Regions from separate parts of the Arthrobacter sp. 05T410 genome, predicted to be linked through region 2. Evidence: riboswitches for the same ligand, from Rfam matches in the RefSeq annotation. Region 2 holds a riboswitch; each other region holds the start of a gene.
The links. Region 2 has a riboswitch for S-adenosylmethionine ahead of AC1DFR_RS17950 (methionine ABC transporter ATP-binding protein). Riboswitches for the same ligand answer to the same signal wherever they lie in the genome.
Positions count from the first base shown of each region.

Region 1 (3,887 bases), on a different contig from region 2:
ACCTGGAAACCTCGGACGACGGCGCCGGCGGCGTCCGCACCATCCGGCGGCTCATCACGCCCCAGCTGGACAGCGGCATCCTGCCCGGCACGTCACAGGGCGCCCTGTTCACCGCCGCCAAGGCCGCCGGCTGGGAGCTGGGTTACGGCCCGCTGGAGCCGAAGGACCTGCTGGACGCCGACGCGGTCTGGCTGATCTCCAGCATCCGGCTCCTGGCCCCGGTGAACCACATCGACGGGCAGGAAATCGGCACCCCGGAACTGCGGCGCCAGCTCACGGCCGAACTCAACGCCCTCTTCGCGACCATCGAATAGCAACGCGGGGTCAGTTACGGCCCATCCCATGTCCCCGGATGGGCCGTGAGTGACCCCGCGCTGGTGTTGCGCTCACCCCAGGGCGTCCGCGGGCACTGCCGGGCACAGGCGGAACGAGGCAGGGTTGAACGCCGGGAGCATGAACGTTGCGAGCACGGCGTCGAGCATTTCCGGGGCCCAGGTGCTGTTCTCCCCCAGGGTCGCGCAGACACCCAGCACCACGGGCGTTCCGTCGGTGCGGCGGCGGATCTGGACCTGGACCGGCCCGGTCAGTCCGAGCGCGCGGACGGCGGCCAGGCCCAGCTTGCGCACATCCCCGGCCTGGTTCGCCGGCACCCTGCGGCTGACCTCGTCGCTGCCGGCGCGTCCATACGGAGTCCTGGTCTTCTCGAGGACCACCGCCACCGGCGCCATCGCGTTGCGTGCCGGGGTGCCGAACACCAGGCACACATAGTCGGCGCCCGGGATAAATTCCTGGACCAGTTGCCCCGCCGGCATGTTCTTCCAGCTAACGGAGTCGGTTCCGGCCAGCAGGTGGATACCATGGGAGCCTTTGAAGACCCGCGGCTTGACCACCACGGGGCCGCTGAGGCCGGCGAGGGAAGCCGGCGCGGCGGCGAGGTCGCCCGGAACCGCGAACCGGGGCACCGGGATGCCGGCCGCTTGCAGCGCCCAGGTGGCGAACAGGTGGTCGTTGGCGAGGGCCACCGCGGCGGGGTCGGCCACAATGATCCGCACGTCCTGGGCGAATCCGGCGCGGGCCGCGGCCAGGACCGGGAGTTCCACGGTGAGGGTCGGAATGATGACGTTGATGGCTTCGCGGTCCACCACCCGGCGCAGGTCCAGGACCATGTCCGGGTTCGTCGCCGGCAGGAGCCTGACCGCGGCGGCGGGAGCCTCCCCGGCCTGGCGGGTGTCGGCACGGGCGTCGGAGCCGAGGTACGGGAGGCCCCGGGCTTCGAGCTGGGCCGCGACGGCCCGTCCGGCGGCGCTTGTAATCCCGGTAACGAGTATGCGCGGGCCCACGATTGCTCCATTCCGCCGTCAGCGGCCGGACCGCGGCTGCGGCTCCGACCGTTCCAGCCACCGATTCCCAGACAGCCTGTTGATGGACAGACGGGTCGATTCCGGGACTGCTTGATTCACACATTGCTCGAATCACCTGCAGCTCCGGCCGACTCGTCGGGCCTAATCCCCCCAGTAAACGGCGAAACGTCCCGGCAGACACGAGTGGGCTGTACCCGAAACTGGAGCCCGCCACTACTCGCCCGGGCCGCGGTCCGGTTACGGAACATGACGACGGCGGCGGTGCGGGCCGGCGTCGCAGGTGTTACGTTTTTGGGGAGTAATGAGAACCGGTGCCAAGCCCTGACTGGCCGGTCGGCAACCCTCCCTTTCGCGGCGGGGTGCCTCAGGTGAATACTCGGCATTCGAGAATTCGAGCTGCAAGCGTGAAAGAGGAGATCCGTCGTGCCCGACACGTCAATACCCACAACAGCCGCACCCGGCACAGCACCCGGTTCAGCATCCGGGGGCGAGGAGAGGCTGGCCTACCGCCTGTTCACCGGGGCGGATGACCGCGCCTTTTGCGAGCGGGTGTCAGCCGCCCTGGCCGAGGGCTACGTGCTGCATGGAAGCCCCGCCGCCAGCTTCAACGGAAGCACCGTGATCGTGGCGCAGGCGCTGGTCCTGCCGGCCGCGATTGCCAGTGCGGACGCCGCCGTGGCCAATGCGGTTGATGAGCTCGACGCCGACGAATTTGGCGCCGACGGGGCCTTCGCGGGCCACGCATGAGCTACGCCGGAGACCTCAGCCCGCAGGAGGCGTGGGCCAAGCTGGAGGCCGGAGCCATCCTGGTGGATGTCCGGACCGAGGGCGAATGGGCCCACATCGGCATCCCGGACACCGCGGCCGCGGGCGAGAGCCGCAACGATCCGCTCTTCATCCAGTGGAACCTCGCCGGCGGCACGCCGAACCCGCACTTCGTGGAACAGCTAAGGCAGCAGGCGCCGGAGGACACCGCCGTCGAACTGGTGTTCCTTTGCCGTTCCGGTGCCCGGTCGATCGCGGCCGCGACTGCCGCGACGGCCGCCGGCTACATCTCGTACAACGTCCTTGAGGGCTTCGAAGGCGAGACCGACCGCTTTGGCGAACGCACCGTCAATGGCTGGAAGAACCGCGGCCTGCCCACCAACCTCGGAAAGATCTAAGTGACTTTCAATCCCGACGCCGCCGGCTGGGCGGCCGACACCCAGGCTGTCCGTGGCGGCCTTGACCGCACCGGCTTCCAGGAAACCACCGAGCCGATCTTCCTCAACTCAGGATTCGTCTACGAGTCCGCGGCCGCCGCCGAGCGCGCCTTCACCGGTGAGGACGAGCGCTTCGTCTACTCCCGCTACGGCAACCCCTCCGTCGCCACCTTCCAGGAGCGGCTCCGGCTGCTCGAGGGAACGGAGGCGTGTTTCGCGACGGCGTCCGGCATGTCCGCCGTCTTCACCGCCCTGGGCGCGCTGTTGGCGGCCGGCGACCGGGTGGTCGCGGCCCGCTCGCTGTTCGGCTCGTGCTTCGTGATCCTGAACGAAATCCTGCCGCGCTGGGGTGTCGAGACGGTCTTCGTGGACGGCCCGGACCTGGAGCAGTGGAAATCCGCGCTGTCCGAGCCGACCACGGCGGTGTTCTTCGAGTCGCCGTCGAACCCGATGCAGGAAATCGTGGACATCGCCGCCGTGAGCAAACTGGCGCACGCGGCCGGCGCCACGGTGGTGGTTGACAACGTCTTCGCCACCCCGCTGCTCCAGCGCTGCGGCGACCTCGGCGCGGACGTGGTGGTCTACTCCGGCACCAAGCACATCGACGGCCAGGGCCGCGTCCTGGGCGGGGCCATCCTGGGCACCAAGGAATTCATCGACGGGCCCGTCAAGCAGCTCATGCGGCACACCGGTCCGGCGCTTTCGGCGTTCAACGCCTGGGTGCTCACCAAGGGCCTGGAGACCATGGCCCTGCGCGTCAACCATTCCTCGGCCTCCGCGCTGCGGCTGGCCGAATGGCTCGAGGGACAGCCCGCGGTCGGCTGGGTAAAGTACCCGCTGCTGCCGTCCCACCCGCAGTACCCGCTCGCAGTGCAGCAGATGAAGGCCGGCGGGACCGTGCTCACCCTGGAACTGCAGCCCTCCCCCGGGCGCACGGCGAAGCAGGCCGCGTTCGCACTCCTGGACGCGCTGCGGATCATCGACATCTCCAACAACCTGGGGGATGCCAAGACGCTCATCACGCACCCGGCCACCACCACGCACCGTGCGATGGGCCCGGAAGGCCGCGCGGCGATCGGGCTCAGCGACGGCGTGGTCCGGCTCTCGGTGGGCCTGGAGGACGTCGAGGACCTGATCCGCGACCTCGGCCAGGCGCTCAAGCAGGTCTAGGGCATCCCGCACCCGCAAGTGTTGCGGGCTCCCGGTCAGGCCGGGCGCAACCGGCCCAGGGCCGAACGATTGTCTGCCGGCCCCTCGGCGACGGGCCCCTCGGTGGTCAGTTCGATGGCCCGCTCGACGACGGCGGGCAGGCCGCCGGCCCGGA
Region 1 is NZ_JBFTLP010000013.1:80,815-84,701, reverse strand. Features, by position in the region: gene AC1DFR_RS15720 (aminodeoxychorismate lyase) at 1-314, shown strand, start outside; gene AC1DFR_RS15715 (ATP-grasp domain-containing protein) at 387-1,340, opposite strand; SAM riboswitch class IV at 1,659-1,772, shown strand; gene AC1DFR_RS15710 (DUF1737 domain-containing protein) at 1,800-2,108, shown strand; gene AC1DFR_RS15705 (rhodanese-like domain-containing protein) at 2,105-2,524, shown strand; gene AC1DFR_RS15700 (O-succinylhomoserine sulfhydrylase) at 2,525-3,733, shown strand; gene AC1DFR_RS15695 (glutamate--cysteine ligase 2) at 3,769-3,887, opposite strand, start outside.
Region 1: another riboswitch for S-adenosylmethionine. It lies ahead of AC1DFR_RS15710 (DUF1737 domain-containing protein); the one in region 2 lies ahead of AC1DFR_RS17950 (methionine ABC transporter ATP-binding protein).

Region 2 (3,887 bases):
CGCAGTTGTAGGCGACATTGAGCCTGCCCCCTTCGAACCAGGTGATCTGCGGTCCGGTGCCGGCCTCGACGTCGGCCGGGATCCGGCGGTGCGCGGTGTGCCAGGGCTTGGTTTGCTCCGTCGCGCCGCCGGGCAGGTCCGCCCAGTCGAGGCGGAGAGCCTGGGTTTCCCAGAACGCAACCGTCTCTGCCTGGACAGTTCCCGCGGTCGCGGCGCCGCCGTGCCGGGGAAGGTGGTTTCCGAAGGTGGTGCTGCGGTGACGCGCCGGCCCATCGGCGGGGACGCCGTGCACTGCGCCGTCCGTGGACTCGTTCAGGGACCATCCCGAAGAGCCGCGAGAGGAGCCGGGCGCGTCACGCAGCCCTGCTTCGTTCGCCGTCGCGTCCGAAGTGGTTTGTGGGAATGCCTCGGACGCAGTCCGGGCAAAGGTGGGCAGGGCGGAAGAATTCTCAGGGGTCATTGCTGCACTCCATCGGTCCTGGCAGTAGCACCCTTTGTTGCTCCGGCTCCCTCGAATTTCACCGAAGGAGGGCGGAGCGGTTGCGTGGGAATGGTCGTCTCACGTCACCGGGGGGTTGCTGCGGCGTCATCGATCCAGGTCTCTCGGCCGCTCGGGATGGTCACTACCTACTAGAACTTCAGATGCACGATTCCGCAAAATCGGCGTCCGGGAGCGCCGTAATATTCGTTCACCCGGCGTGGGTCCGACCCAAATCATTCATTTATTCGACAATTGCCCGGAAAGGTCGCAGGAGTAAGGTTGATGCATGGCCCATGTTAACGATCCGGCAGTCATTGACCGCCTCATGCGAACCAAAGGCACGTGGGCGGTGGTCGGCCTCACCACCAACGAATGGCGCTCGGCGTATGAGGTCTCCCTCTATGTCCGGGACCGGATGGGCATGACCATCATTCCGGTCAACCTTCCGGGCGACGACGTCCACGGCGAGAAGGGGTACCGTTCCCTGACTGACATCCCGGCGGAGAAGCACCCGATCGACGTCGTGGACTGCTTCGTCAACTCCCACAGGGTGGGCGCAGTCATAGACGAGGCCATCGCAGTAGGCGCCAAGGCCGTCTGGCTGCAGCTGGGCGTCTTCGACGACGCCGCGACGGACCGGGCCAAGGCCGCCGGGCTGGACGTCGTCGTGAACGCGTGCCCCGCCCGCGAAGGCTGGCGCGTGGGCATCTAACGGCCCGGGAATGACGATCAACAGATCGGGAAGAGTCGGTTACAAAATGTGACCGGCTTTTTCTGTATCCGGCCTCCTGCCGTGTGAGATGGACTCGTAACCATCCCGAGCGGCTGAGAGATCTGGCTCCGTGACGCCGCAGCAACCCCCTCCTTTGAGGACGGTGCTACCGCCAGGACCGATGGAGAACCACTGTGTTCTGAGGCTCCCCGGCTTCGCTCAGCGCTGCCCGGAAGCCAGGACCCAGGGCTTTCCTCGGGCGAGCCCGGAGGAAATCATGAACACGCAGACAGCGGCAGCGCCGCGGCCCCGAGCGGGTGGGGGCCTGTGATCGAGATCCAGAACGTCCGCACGTCATTCGCTTCGGCCGCGGGACCTTTCACGGCCGTCGATGACGTCAGCCTGCACATCAGGCGGGGCACCATCCAGGGCATCATCGGGTTCTCCGGCGCCGGCAAATCCACGCTGCTGCGCAACATCAACCTCCTCGAGCGCCCGACGTCGGGCCGCGTCCTGGTGGACGGCGTGGACCTGGTGACCCTGTCCGACGCCGAGCTCCGGACCAAGCGGCATGACATCGGCATGATTTTCCAGCACTTCAATCTCCTCAACAACCTCACAGCCCAGGAAAATGTGGAGCTGTCCCTGAAGTTCGCCGGCGTCGGGAAGGCGGAACGCCGGCGGCGGGCCGCCGAAACCCTGGAAATCGTGGACCTCGCCGACAAAGCGGGAACGTATCCGGCCAAACTCTCCGGGGGCCAGAAACAGCGGGTGGCGATCGCCCGCGCCCTTGCCACCGGGCCCAAAGTGCTGCTCTGTGACGAGCCGACGTCGGCCGTGGATCCCCGGACGACGTCATCGGTCCTGCAATACCTGGCCGACGTCAACGCCGAATTCGGCATCACAATCGTGGTGGTCACCCACGAGATGAATGTCATCAAGGCCATCGCGGACAACGTCGCGGTCATGGAAGAAGGCCGGGTGGTGGAGCAGTTCGACCTCGCCGAACTCCAGCGCCCCGGTTTCCACCCGGCGACGTCGATCGGCCGCTACCTGGTCTCCGATGAGATCCAGCTGGACCGCTCCGGGAGGGGCACCCACACCACAGCCGCGTCGGAGGGCCTGATCAATGTTTGACCGCATCCTGGAAGTCCTGCCCGAAATCGGCGTCGCCATGGGACAGACCCTCACCATGCTGCTGGTGGCCATCCCGCTGGCGGTGCTGCTCGGGACACCGCTGGGTGTCCTGCTCTACACCATCGGTCCCAACGGGCTCAAGCACAGGCCAAAGCTGCACCGGGTCCTGGACGGGCTGGTCAACCTGCTCCGCTCGTTCCCGTTCCTGATCCTGCTGATCGCGATCATTCCCGTGACCAGGTTCATTGTCGGCACGACCATCGGCACGGCCGCCGTCATTGTCCCGCTGACCCTCAACGCCATTCCGTATTTCGCCCGCTTCGTGGAACAGAACCTGAGCCAGCTCGGCGGCGGAGTGGTCGAAGCGGCACGGTCCATGGGCGCCAGCCGGTCCCAGATCGTCCGGGACGTCCTGATTGTGGAGGCGAAGCCCGGACTCGTCAGCTCCATCACCATCATGACCGTCAGCTTCATCTCCTACTCGGCGATGGCCGGACTGGTGGGCGGCGGCGGAATCGGCGACTTCGCCATCCGGTACGGCTATTACCGCTACGAAACGCCGCTCATGATCACCGCCATTGTCCTGATGATCCTGCTGGTCACCATCGTTCAGCTGGGCGGATCCTATGTTGCCCGGCGCCTGGACAAGCGCCTCTGAGCGCCGGCAGCACCCTCGTCCCACCTCCCACAGCGGAAAGCATCCCATGACTTCAACACCCAGTATCCGTTTCGACGGACCCCGTCCGCGCCTGCTGATCAGCGCCTTCGTGATGAACACGTCCAGCCACATCATGGGCGGCCAGTGGCGGCGCCCGGAAGCCCAGCAGCACCGGTTCAACGAACTCCAGCTCTGGATCGACCTGGCCCGCCAGCTCGAAGACGCCAAGTTTGACGCGATCTTCTTCGCCGACGTCGTCGGTCTCTACGGCGACTACGACGGCGGGTGGGCATCGCTGCTGAAAAAGGGCCTGCAGGTGCCGTCCAACGACCCCCTCATTCTGCTGTCCGCGCTCGCCACGGGAACGCGGGAGATCGGGCTGGCCGCGACGTCGTCGGTGATTCAGAGCCATCCGTTCCAGTTCGCCCGGCAGATGTCCACCCTGGACCATATCAGCGGCGGCCGCGTGGCCTGGAACATCGTCACCAGTGTGCTGGAAAACGCGCACCGGAACTTCAACGCCACCGAGCTGACCAAGCATGACGAACGCTACGACTGGGCGGACGAATACGTCGAGGCCGCCTACAAATTGTGGGAAGGGTCCTGGGAAGACGATGCGCTGCTCCGGGACAAGGCGACCGGAGTCCACGCGGACCCGGAGAAAGTCAGCAAGATCTACCACCGCGGGCCCCGGTACTCGATCGACGGACCCCACCTCGCGGCCCCTTCGCCGCAACGCACCCCGGTGCTTTTCCAGGCCGGGAGCTCCGGCCGCGGCCAGCAGTTCTGCGCCGCCAACGCCGAGGCCACCTTCACCCTCGCGCCGAGCACCGAGGTGGCCGCGAAGTACACTGCGGCCGTCCGGGAACAGGCCGTTGCCGCCGGCCGCCGTCCGGATG
Region 2 is NZ_JBFTLP010000019.1:30,117-34,003, forward strand. Features, by position in the region: gene acs (acetate--CoA ligase) at 1-460, opposite strand, end outside; gene AC1DFR_RS17945 (CoA-binding protein) at 768-1,193, shown strand; SAM riboswitch class I at 1,291-1,381, shown strand; gene AC1DFR_RS17950 (methionine ABC transporter ATP-binding protein) at 1,521-2,330, shown strand; gene AC1DFR_RS17955 (methionine ABC transporter permease) at 2,323-2,988, shown strand; gene AC1DFR_RS17960 (LLM class flavin-dependent oxidoreductase) at 3,035-3,887, shown strand, end outside.

Region 3 (3,887 bases), on a different contig from region 2:
CCGCGGCGTCCCTGGCTCCCGCCGGGACCAGCCAGTCGGCTGACTCCTGCGGATAGCCGGGGCGGACGCGCTCGTAGTGCTCCCCGCCGTCCTGGAAGCTTTGTCCGAGTTCCTGGCGCCGCTCGCTGTGCAGCTTCGGTCCGCTGTGCAGCTTGGGTCCGCTGTGGAGCCTGGGTCCGGCGCTTGCCACGTGCGATCTCCTTCGGGAAGGTCCTGCTTGTTACAGATACCTTTCGAATTTACCGCACCCGCGCCGGGCCCTGATCCTGCGCTAGTCGAGGGTGCAGGGCGCAGCGCCGGCGGTGCCCGGGGTGTTCGGCGCCCAGTGGGGGTAGCTGCGGGTATCGTTGGCCGGCACCCAGCGGCCGGCGTCCACCACGTAATCCCAGCCGAGTCCGTTCTGCCGCAGCTGCTGCAGGCCGGCCAGCAGGCGTTCGGCGTCCTCCAGCCGTGAGCCGAGGCCGAAGCTGGCCCGCAGGGAGCCGGCGGGCAGGCCGAGCCGCTTGAGCAGCGGGTGGGCGCAGAAGCGGCCGTCGCGCAGGCCAATGCCGTGTTCGGCCGACAGGTAGGCGGCCACCAGTCCGGCGTCGTAGCCTTCCACGGAAAAGTTCACGACGCCGATCGTGCCGGTGTCCGGCTGATCGCCTCCAGTGGACGAAGCGGAGGAAGAATCGGAAGCCGAATCGGCAAAGATCCGGTGCACGGTTACCCCTTCGATGCCCTGGAGGCCCTCGACGAGGAAGGACCGGATGGCGTCCTCGTGGGCCTGCCACTGCTCCGGGTCCAGGGCTGCAATGACCTGGGTGGCGCGGGCGAGGGCCGCCGCACCGAGGACGTTCGGCGAGCCGCCCTCGTGCCGGGCAGGTCCCGTGGTCCAGCTGACGGAGTCGAGCCGGGCATCGCGGACCGCGCCGCCGCCGGCCAGGTGCGGGGTGCCGGCGTCGAGCCAGTCCGTCCGCCCCACCAGCACGCCGGCGCCGAACGGGGCGTACAGCTTGTGCCCCGAGAAGGCGAGGTAATCGACGTCGTCCGCGGCGATATTGATCCGCCGGTGCGGGGCGAGCTGCGCGGCGTCGACAACGATCCTGGCGCCGTATTCGTGCGCCAGTGCGGCCAGGGTCCGGATCGGGAGGATCTCTCCGGTGACGTTGGAGGCGCCGGTGACGGCCAACAGGCTGACGCCGCCGCGGGCGAGTTCGTCGCGCAGGCGGTCCACGGTGGCCGCGAGGGTGGCGGCGGCCACGACGCTGCGGTGCGGGACATTCTGCCAGGGCAGGAGGTTGGCGTGGTGTTCGATGTCGAGGTAGAGGACCTCGCCCGCGGGCCGCCCGTCGCGCAGCGGCAGGCAGCCGGCCAGCAGGTTCAGGGAATCGGTGGTGTTGCGCGTGAAGATCACGGAATCGCCGGGCCGGCCGCCCACGAAGTCCCGCACGATGTCCCGGGCGTTCTCGTAGACGGAGGTGCTGATCTGCGATGCGTAGCCGGCCCCGCGGTGCACGCTTGCGTAGTACGGCAGGATTTCGTTCAGGTAGGCCGAGACCACGGACAGGGCCGGGGCGGAGGCGCCGTAGTCGAGGTTGGCGTAGCGCGCGTGGCCGCCGGTGATCAGCGGGGCCTGGATTTCGGCCCCGGTGACGGCTGCCAGCGGGCGGGCCGCGAGGGCAAGCCGTGCATGGAATTCAGGGGCAACGGGGAAAATGGCAGTTGTCATGGGACCTCACTCGAACAGGACCCCACACAGTGGGAATCCGCGCTTGCCGGGTCCGTTCCGGACCGGCCAGGTCGTCACCCGGGGCACCCCACCGCGACTGGAGGGTTGCCGGCCAGCAAACCGGGGTTTAGCGCTGGCACTCGTGACCTGCATCGAGCGTAGGACATCGGCGCAGCCGGGGAAAAGGCGGCCGCCGATTGTGAAGCGGATTATTACGGGCGCGGATCAGTTGTTCGGGTGGGCCTGAAAGAGGTCGTCGAGTCCGGGGTTGAGCCGCTTGAGCACTTCCGAGTGCAGGATCGAATTGGTGGCCAGGGCGTTGCCGCCGAAGGGGCCGTCCTCGCCTTCGAGCGAGGTGAAGCGGCCGCCGGCCTCGGTCACGATCGGCACCAGGGCGGCCATGTCGTAGAGATTCAGCTCGGGTTCGCAGGCGATGTCCACGGCGCCCTCGGCCACGAGGCAGTACGACCAGAAGTCACCGTAGGCGCGGGTCCGCCACACTTCCTCGGTCAGGCCCAGGAACTCATCCAGGTTCCCGCGTTCCTTCCAGCCGCCAAGGCTGGAGTAGGACAGCGAGGCGTCCTCGAGATTGGAGACGTTGGATACCTTCAACCGTGTGGCGGCGGCGAGCGAGCGGCCCGTGTAGGCGCCCGCACCCTTGGCGGCCCACCAGCGCTTGCCCAGTGCCGGCGCGCTGACGACGCCGACCACCGGCTCGCCCTCATCGACGAGGGCGATCAGGGTGGCCCAGACCGGGACGCCGCGGACAAAGTTCTTCGTGCCGTCGATCGGGTCGATGATCCACCGGCGGGAACCGTGGCCCGAGCTGCCGAACTCTTCGCCCAGGACCGCGTCACGCGGACGTGACCGGGAGAGCTGGCCGCGGATGGCCTCTTCCGCGGATTTGTCGGCATCGGTGACGGGTGTGAGGTCGGGCTTCGTCTCGATCCGAAGGTCGAGCGCCTTGAAGCGGCTCATGGTCTGGGAATCGACCGAATCTGCCAGTACATGGGCAAGGCGCAGGTCATCGTTGTAGCTCGAAGCGGGTTGGCTCATGGTTCCAAACTACCGTCAAACCGGGCTGCCGGGCGGGAGGCCGCGGCTCGGCGCCGCCGCCCCGTTGCCGGTCCGGCTAGGAGACGGTGCCCAGTTCCTTGGTTTCCTGCGCTTCCATCCGCGGGTCCGTGCCCAGCAGCCGGCGCAGGGACGCGAGCCTGGCCGGTCCCGAGGGCCCCGCGTGCCCGGCCGCAACCCACTTGTCGACGCCGCAGTTGACGGCCGTGGAGTCATGCTTGCAGCCGCGTTCGCAATCATCGGTGCCGGGTTCCAGGTCCGGGAAGGAACGCAGGATCCGGTCCGGGTCCACGTGGGCCAGACCGAAGGACCGGATGCCGGGGGTGTCGATGATCCAGCTGCCGGCCGGGGCATCGTTGACTTTGAGCGCCAGTGCCGAGGAGGACGTGTGGCGGCCGCGGCCGGTTACCGCGTTCACGCCTCCTGTGGCCCGCTCGGCCCCGGTCAGGGCGTTGACCATGGTGGACTTGCCGACGCCGGAATGGCCCAGCATCACGGTGACCTTGCCGTCGAGGTAGTCGCGCAGCTGGGATACCGCGTCCTTGTCGAGCCGGGCGGAAAGCCCGTCGTCGGAGCGGGCGTCGATGCCGGAAGCGGCGGAGTCGGCGGTCTTGGAGATGATGACGGGGAAGTCGAGGTGCTGGTAGTTGGACAGCAGCTCGGCGGGATCCTTGACGTCGGCCTTGGTGACGAGCAGCAGCGGCTCAATGCCGGCGTCGTACGCGGCCACCAGCGCGCGGTCGATGAAACCGGTCCGCGGCTCGGGGTTGGCGGCGGCGACCACCACCACCAGCTGGTCGGCGTTGGCCACGACGGCACGTTCGATCGGGTCCGTGTCGTCGGCGCTGCGGCGCAGCAGCGTCTTGCGGTCCTGGATCTTGACCAGCCGCGCCAGGGTGTCGGGCTCGCCGGTGACATCCCCGACCAGGGAGACGAAGTCGCCGGCAACCACCGGGTTGCGGCGCAGTTCCCGGGCCCGGGCCGCGATGATCTTGCGTTCGTCCGCGGTCCCCTCGCCGACGACGGCGGTGTAGCGGCCGCGGTCAACGGTGATGATGCGTCCGGTGACGGCGTCGTCGTAGCTGGGCCGGTCCTTGGTGCG
Region 3 is NZ_JBFTLP010000005.1:183,233-187,119, reverse strand. Features, by position in the region: gene AC1DFR_RS09610 (class I SAM-dependent methyltransferase) at 1-190, opposite strand, end outside; gene AC1DFR_RS09605 (aminotransferase class V-fold PLP-dependent enzyme) at 272-1,711, opposite strand; SAM riboswitch class IV at 1,746-1,859, opposite strand; gene hisN (histidinol-phosphatase) at 1,937-2,767, opposite strand; gene rsgA (ribosome small subunit-dependent GTPase A) at 2,844-3,887, opposite strand, start outside.
Region 3: another riboswitch for S-adenosylmethionine. It lies ahead of AC1DFR_RS09605 (aminotransferase class V-fold PLP-dependent enzyme); the one in region 2 lies ahead of AC1DFR_RS17950 (methionine ABC transporter ATP-binding protein).

Region 4 (3,887 bases), on a different contig from region 2:
GGACTCGCCCTCGCGGAAGCGGTAGAAGAAGTGCCCGTAGGCGTTGCGGAGCTCCTTCTGGTCCTCGATGTCGCCGGCGATCTGAAAGTTGGCCCAGTCCTGTTCGCGCAGGCGCGGTTCCTCGATCACCCGCTCCACGAGCGGGCCGAGATTCAGCGCCTCGAGGGTCTGGTAGGCGCGCAGGTAAGGGGAGACGTAGACGCACACGGGGCGGCCGTCCAGCTGGCGCCGGACCTCCTCCCCGGCCGCGGTGGCCTGCTCCAGGCCCAGCGCGGTCAACGGGATCCGGTAGTCCGGAACACGGTTGTAGATCGAGGTGTCGGCATTGGCGGCAGACTGGCCGTGCCGGATCATGATGATTTTCCGGGGCGCACTCATAATCCCCAAGCATAGGGCTCCTAAAAAGCCGGGGGTGCCGGCGCGGCCGGCACCATGCGGGCACCAGCAAACTATCGGCAAGTGCAGGCAAGATAGAACCATGTTGGTTCCCTCCCGCCGTCGGCTGCGGTTCGAAGTGTTGATTGTCCTGGGGTTGTCACTCGGGCAGTCCGCGATCTACTCCCTGGTGCAGTTGCTGGACAAGATGACCACGGCGCCGCTGGCCCAGGGGACATCCACCCTGAACCGCTCACAGAGCGCACGCGAATACTTCGACCTCACCTACCAGTTGCTGGACATCATCTTCGCCCTGGTCCCGGTGGCCCTCGTGATCTATTTCCTCACCGAACACTGGCCGGCCGGTGAACGCGGAACCTCGGCGTTCCGAAGGATTGGCTTCGACTTCGCCCGGCCCGGCAAGGACCTCCTGCAGGGTCTCGGACTCGCCGCGCTCATCGGCATTCCGTCCCTGGGGCTCTACGCCGCCGGCCGGGCGCTGGGGATCACGACGGCGATCATCCCCAGTGCCCTGGACGCGTACTGGTGGACCGTGCCGGTGCTGGTCCTGTCCGCGATCCGGCACGCGGTGGTCGAGGAAGTGATTGTGGTGGCGTACCTGCTGGACCGGCTCGGGAAACTGGGCTGGAGCGTGCCGGCGGCCATCGCCGCCAGCGCCCTGCTCCGCGGCAGCTATCACCTGTACCAGGGGTTCGGGCCGTTCATCGGCAACGCGGTGATGGGCGTCGTCTTCGCGCTGTTCTACATCCGGACCAAACGGGTGATGCCGCTGGTGATCGCCCACGCCATCCTGGACACCGTGGCGTTCGTGGGGTTCAGCCTGTTCGGCAAGGCCGTGGGCCTGGGCTGAGTTCCCCGCAAAGCAAGGCGGGGTCCCTTCGGGCCCATCCGGAGCCCCCGGACGGGCGCGAAGTGGCCCCGCGTTGCTATTAGGAGCAGGCCTTAAATGATCTCGGCCGCCGTCTCCTAGGTGACATCGTTGGCACCTAAGAGATGGCGGCCGAAGCGTGGGGCAGGTGGAGCGTTAGATCGTGACCGCTCCGGAGGCGGTCTCGAAGGTGACAGAGAGGATGCCGGGAGTACCGTGCGGCGCGATCCAGTTCACGGCGACGTCTTCCAGCGGCTTTTCAACCGGTTCGCCCAGCCACTCCGTGACGCGCTCGGCCGAACCGGCAATGGTCAGTGCGGACATCTTGACATCGCTCGCGTAGGCGTTGGACGGGTGCAACTCCGGGTCGCCCTCCCACTTGAGCATGTATGGCACCTGGGGGTCGGCGATGAGCCCCAGGATGCCGATCTGCTTCCAGACCAATTCGCGGCCGTCGGGAAACTTCCGGTTGCCGTTGACGGCGGCGCGGCCGAGCCGCTCCTCGAACGGGGCCAGGTCGTCAACCTCGACGCACCAGCCCATCCAGCCGCCGCCGGCCTCGGAGCGTGCCCGGACGGCCTGGCCGAACGGGGCCTTGTCGGAGGCCGGGTGGTTCAGGACCTCCACGACTTCCAGGTACTTGTGTCCCGCGAGCGGGATAATCATGTTGCGTGTCCCGAAACGGGGGTGCACTCCACCCTTCACGGCTTCAACGCCGAGGGCAGACGCAATACGTTCAGTGGTGGCTGCCAAGCCATCGTGTTCACAGGCGTAAGAGACGTGATCCATGCGCATGCCATCATCTTGGCACTTTGTGATGGACCTCTCAGCTTAGGCTCCCCTAACCGTCATGGGACGTCCTGGGGCGCGGAACGCGGGGCCCCGGATGCTCCGTCACGGCGGCCGTCTTCATCTTCGTCACAAAGCTATCCAGGGCTCCGCCGCCATTCCTACACTGAAGTCAGGTCATGAGTGCCAGCGCACAGCCCCGGCTTGCTGGCCGGCAACCCTCGTATCGCGGTGGGGTGCCCCGGGTGAAGACCTGGCCGTCCGGCGCCCGCCGGAGGGCAAGCGCGGCGCCTGTTCCGGTTCGGGCCGAAAGCCCCGGCCGGTGCTGTGCCCAGTGACTCGAGGAGCACCAATGTCCAACGCCTGGTCCTTTGAAACCCGCCAGATCCACGCCGGCCAGGAGCCGGACAGCGCCACCGGCGCGCGTTCCCTGCCTATCTACCAGACGACGTCGTTCGTGTTCCCCAGCGCCGAAAGCGCCGCGAACCGCTTTGCGCTCGCCGAGCTCGCGCCCATCTACACCCGGATCGGCAACCCGACCCAGGATGCCGTCGAACAGCGCGTCGCCAGCCTGGAAGGCGGTCTCGCGGCGCTGCTGCTCAGCTCCGGCCAGGCCGCCGAGACGTTCGCCATCCTCAATATCGCCGAGGCCGGGGACCATGTGGTGGCCAGCCCCAGCCTCTATGGCGGAACCTACAACCTGCTCGCGCACACGCTGAAGAAGTTCGGCATCTCCGTGACCTTCGTGGCGGACCCGGACAACCTGGACCAGTGGCGGGACGCCGTCCAGCCCAACACCAAGCTGTTCTTCGGCGAAGTGGTCTCCAACCCCCGCCAGGACGTCCTGGACATCGAGGGCGTCTCCCGGGTGGCGCACGAGGCCGGCGTGCCGCTGGTTGTCGACAACACGCTCTCCACCCCCTACCTGATCCGGCCGATCGAGTGGGGCGCGGACATCGTGGTCCATTCCGCCACCAAGTACCTCGGCGGGCACGGCGCCGCGATCGCCGGCGTGATCGTGGACTCCGGCAACTTCGACTTCGGGAAGGACCCGGAGCGGTTCCCCGGCTTCAACACCCCCGACCCCACCTACAACGGCCTGGTCTACGCCCGCGACCTCGGAGCCGACGGCGCGCTGGGCGCGAATCTCTCCTACATCCTCAAGGCCCGGGTCCAGCTCCTGCGCGACCTCGGCTCCGCGGTGTCCCCGTTCAACGCCTTCCTCATCGCCCAGGGCATCGAAACGCTGAGCCTGCGCGTCGAGCGCCACGTGGCCAACGCCACGAAGGTGGCGCACTGGCTGGAGGGGCGGAACGACGTCGAATCGGTCGCCTACGCCGGGCTGCCGTCCAGCCCCTGGTACGAGCGCGGCCGCAAGTACGGGCCCAAGGGGACCGGCGCCGTCGTGGCGTTCAACATTGCCGGGGGAGCGGAGGCCGGCAAGCGGTTCGTCGATGCCCTCGAACTGCACTCGCACGTCGCGAACATCGGCGATGTCCGGTCGCTGGTGATCCATCCGGCGTCGACCACCCACAGCCAGCTCTCGCCCGAACAGCAGGTGATCGCCGGGGTGAACCCCGGGCTGGTGCGGCTTTCGGTGGGACTGGAGCACATTGACGACATCCTCGCGGACCTCGACGCCGGATTCCGCGCGGCCAAGTCCGCCTAGGCCGAAGCCCACGCCGAATTTCCCCACCTTTGCGGGCATGACACCGGGAATCGCCGGCACTCCGGGGCGACCCGCCGGTCACGGCTGTCAAAGGTGGGGAGTCTGCGGTGCTGACTGGTCCGGCTGTCACATGGAAGTCATAATCTTCGTCATTTCCGCACCCCG
Region 4 is NZ_JBFTLP010000002.1:280,452-284,338, forward strand. Features, by position in the region: gene AC1DFR_RS03680 (histidine phosphatase family protein) at 1-378, opposite strand, end outside; gene AC1DFR_RS03685 (CPBP family intramembrane glutamic endopeptidase) at 479-1,246, shown strand; gene AC1DFR_RS03690 (VOC family protein) at 1,421-2,059, opposite strand; SAM riboswitch class IV at 2,229-2,344, shown strand; gene AC1DFR_RS03695 (bifunctional o-acetylhomoserine/o-acetylserine sulfhydrylase) at 2,406-3,722, shown strand.
Region 4: another riboswitch for S-adenosylmethionine. It lies ahead of AC1DFR_RS03695 (bifunctional o-acetylhomoserine/o-acetylserine sulfhydrylase); the one in region 2 lies ahead of AC1DFR_RS17950 (methionine ABC transporter ATP-binding protein).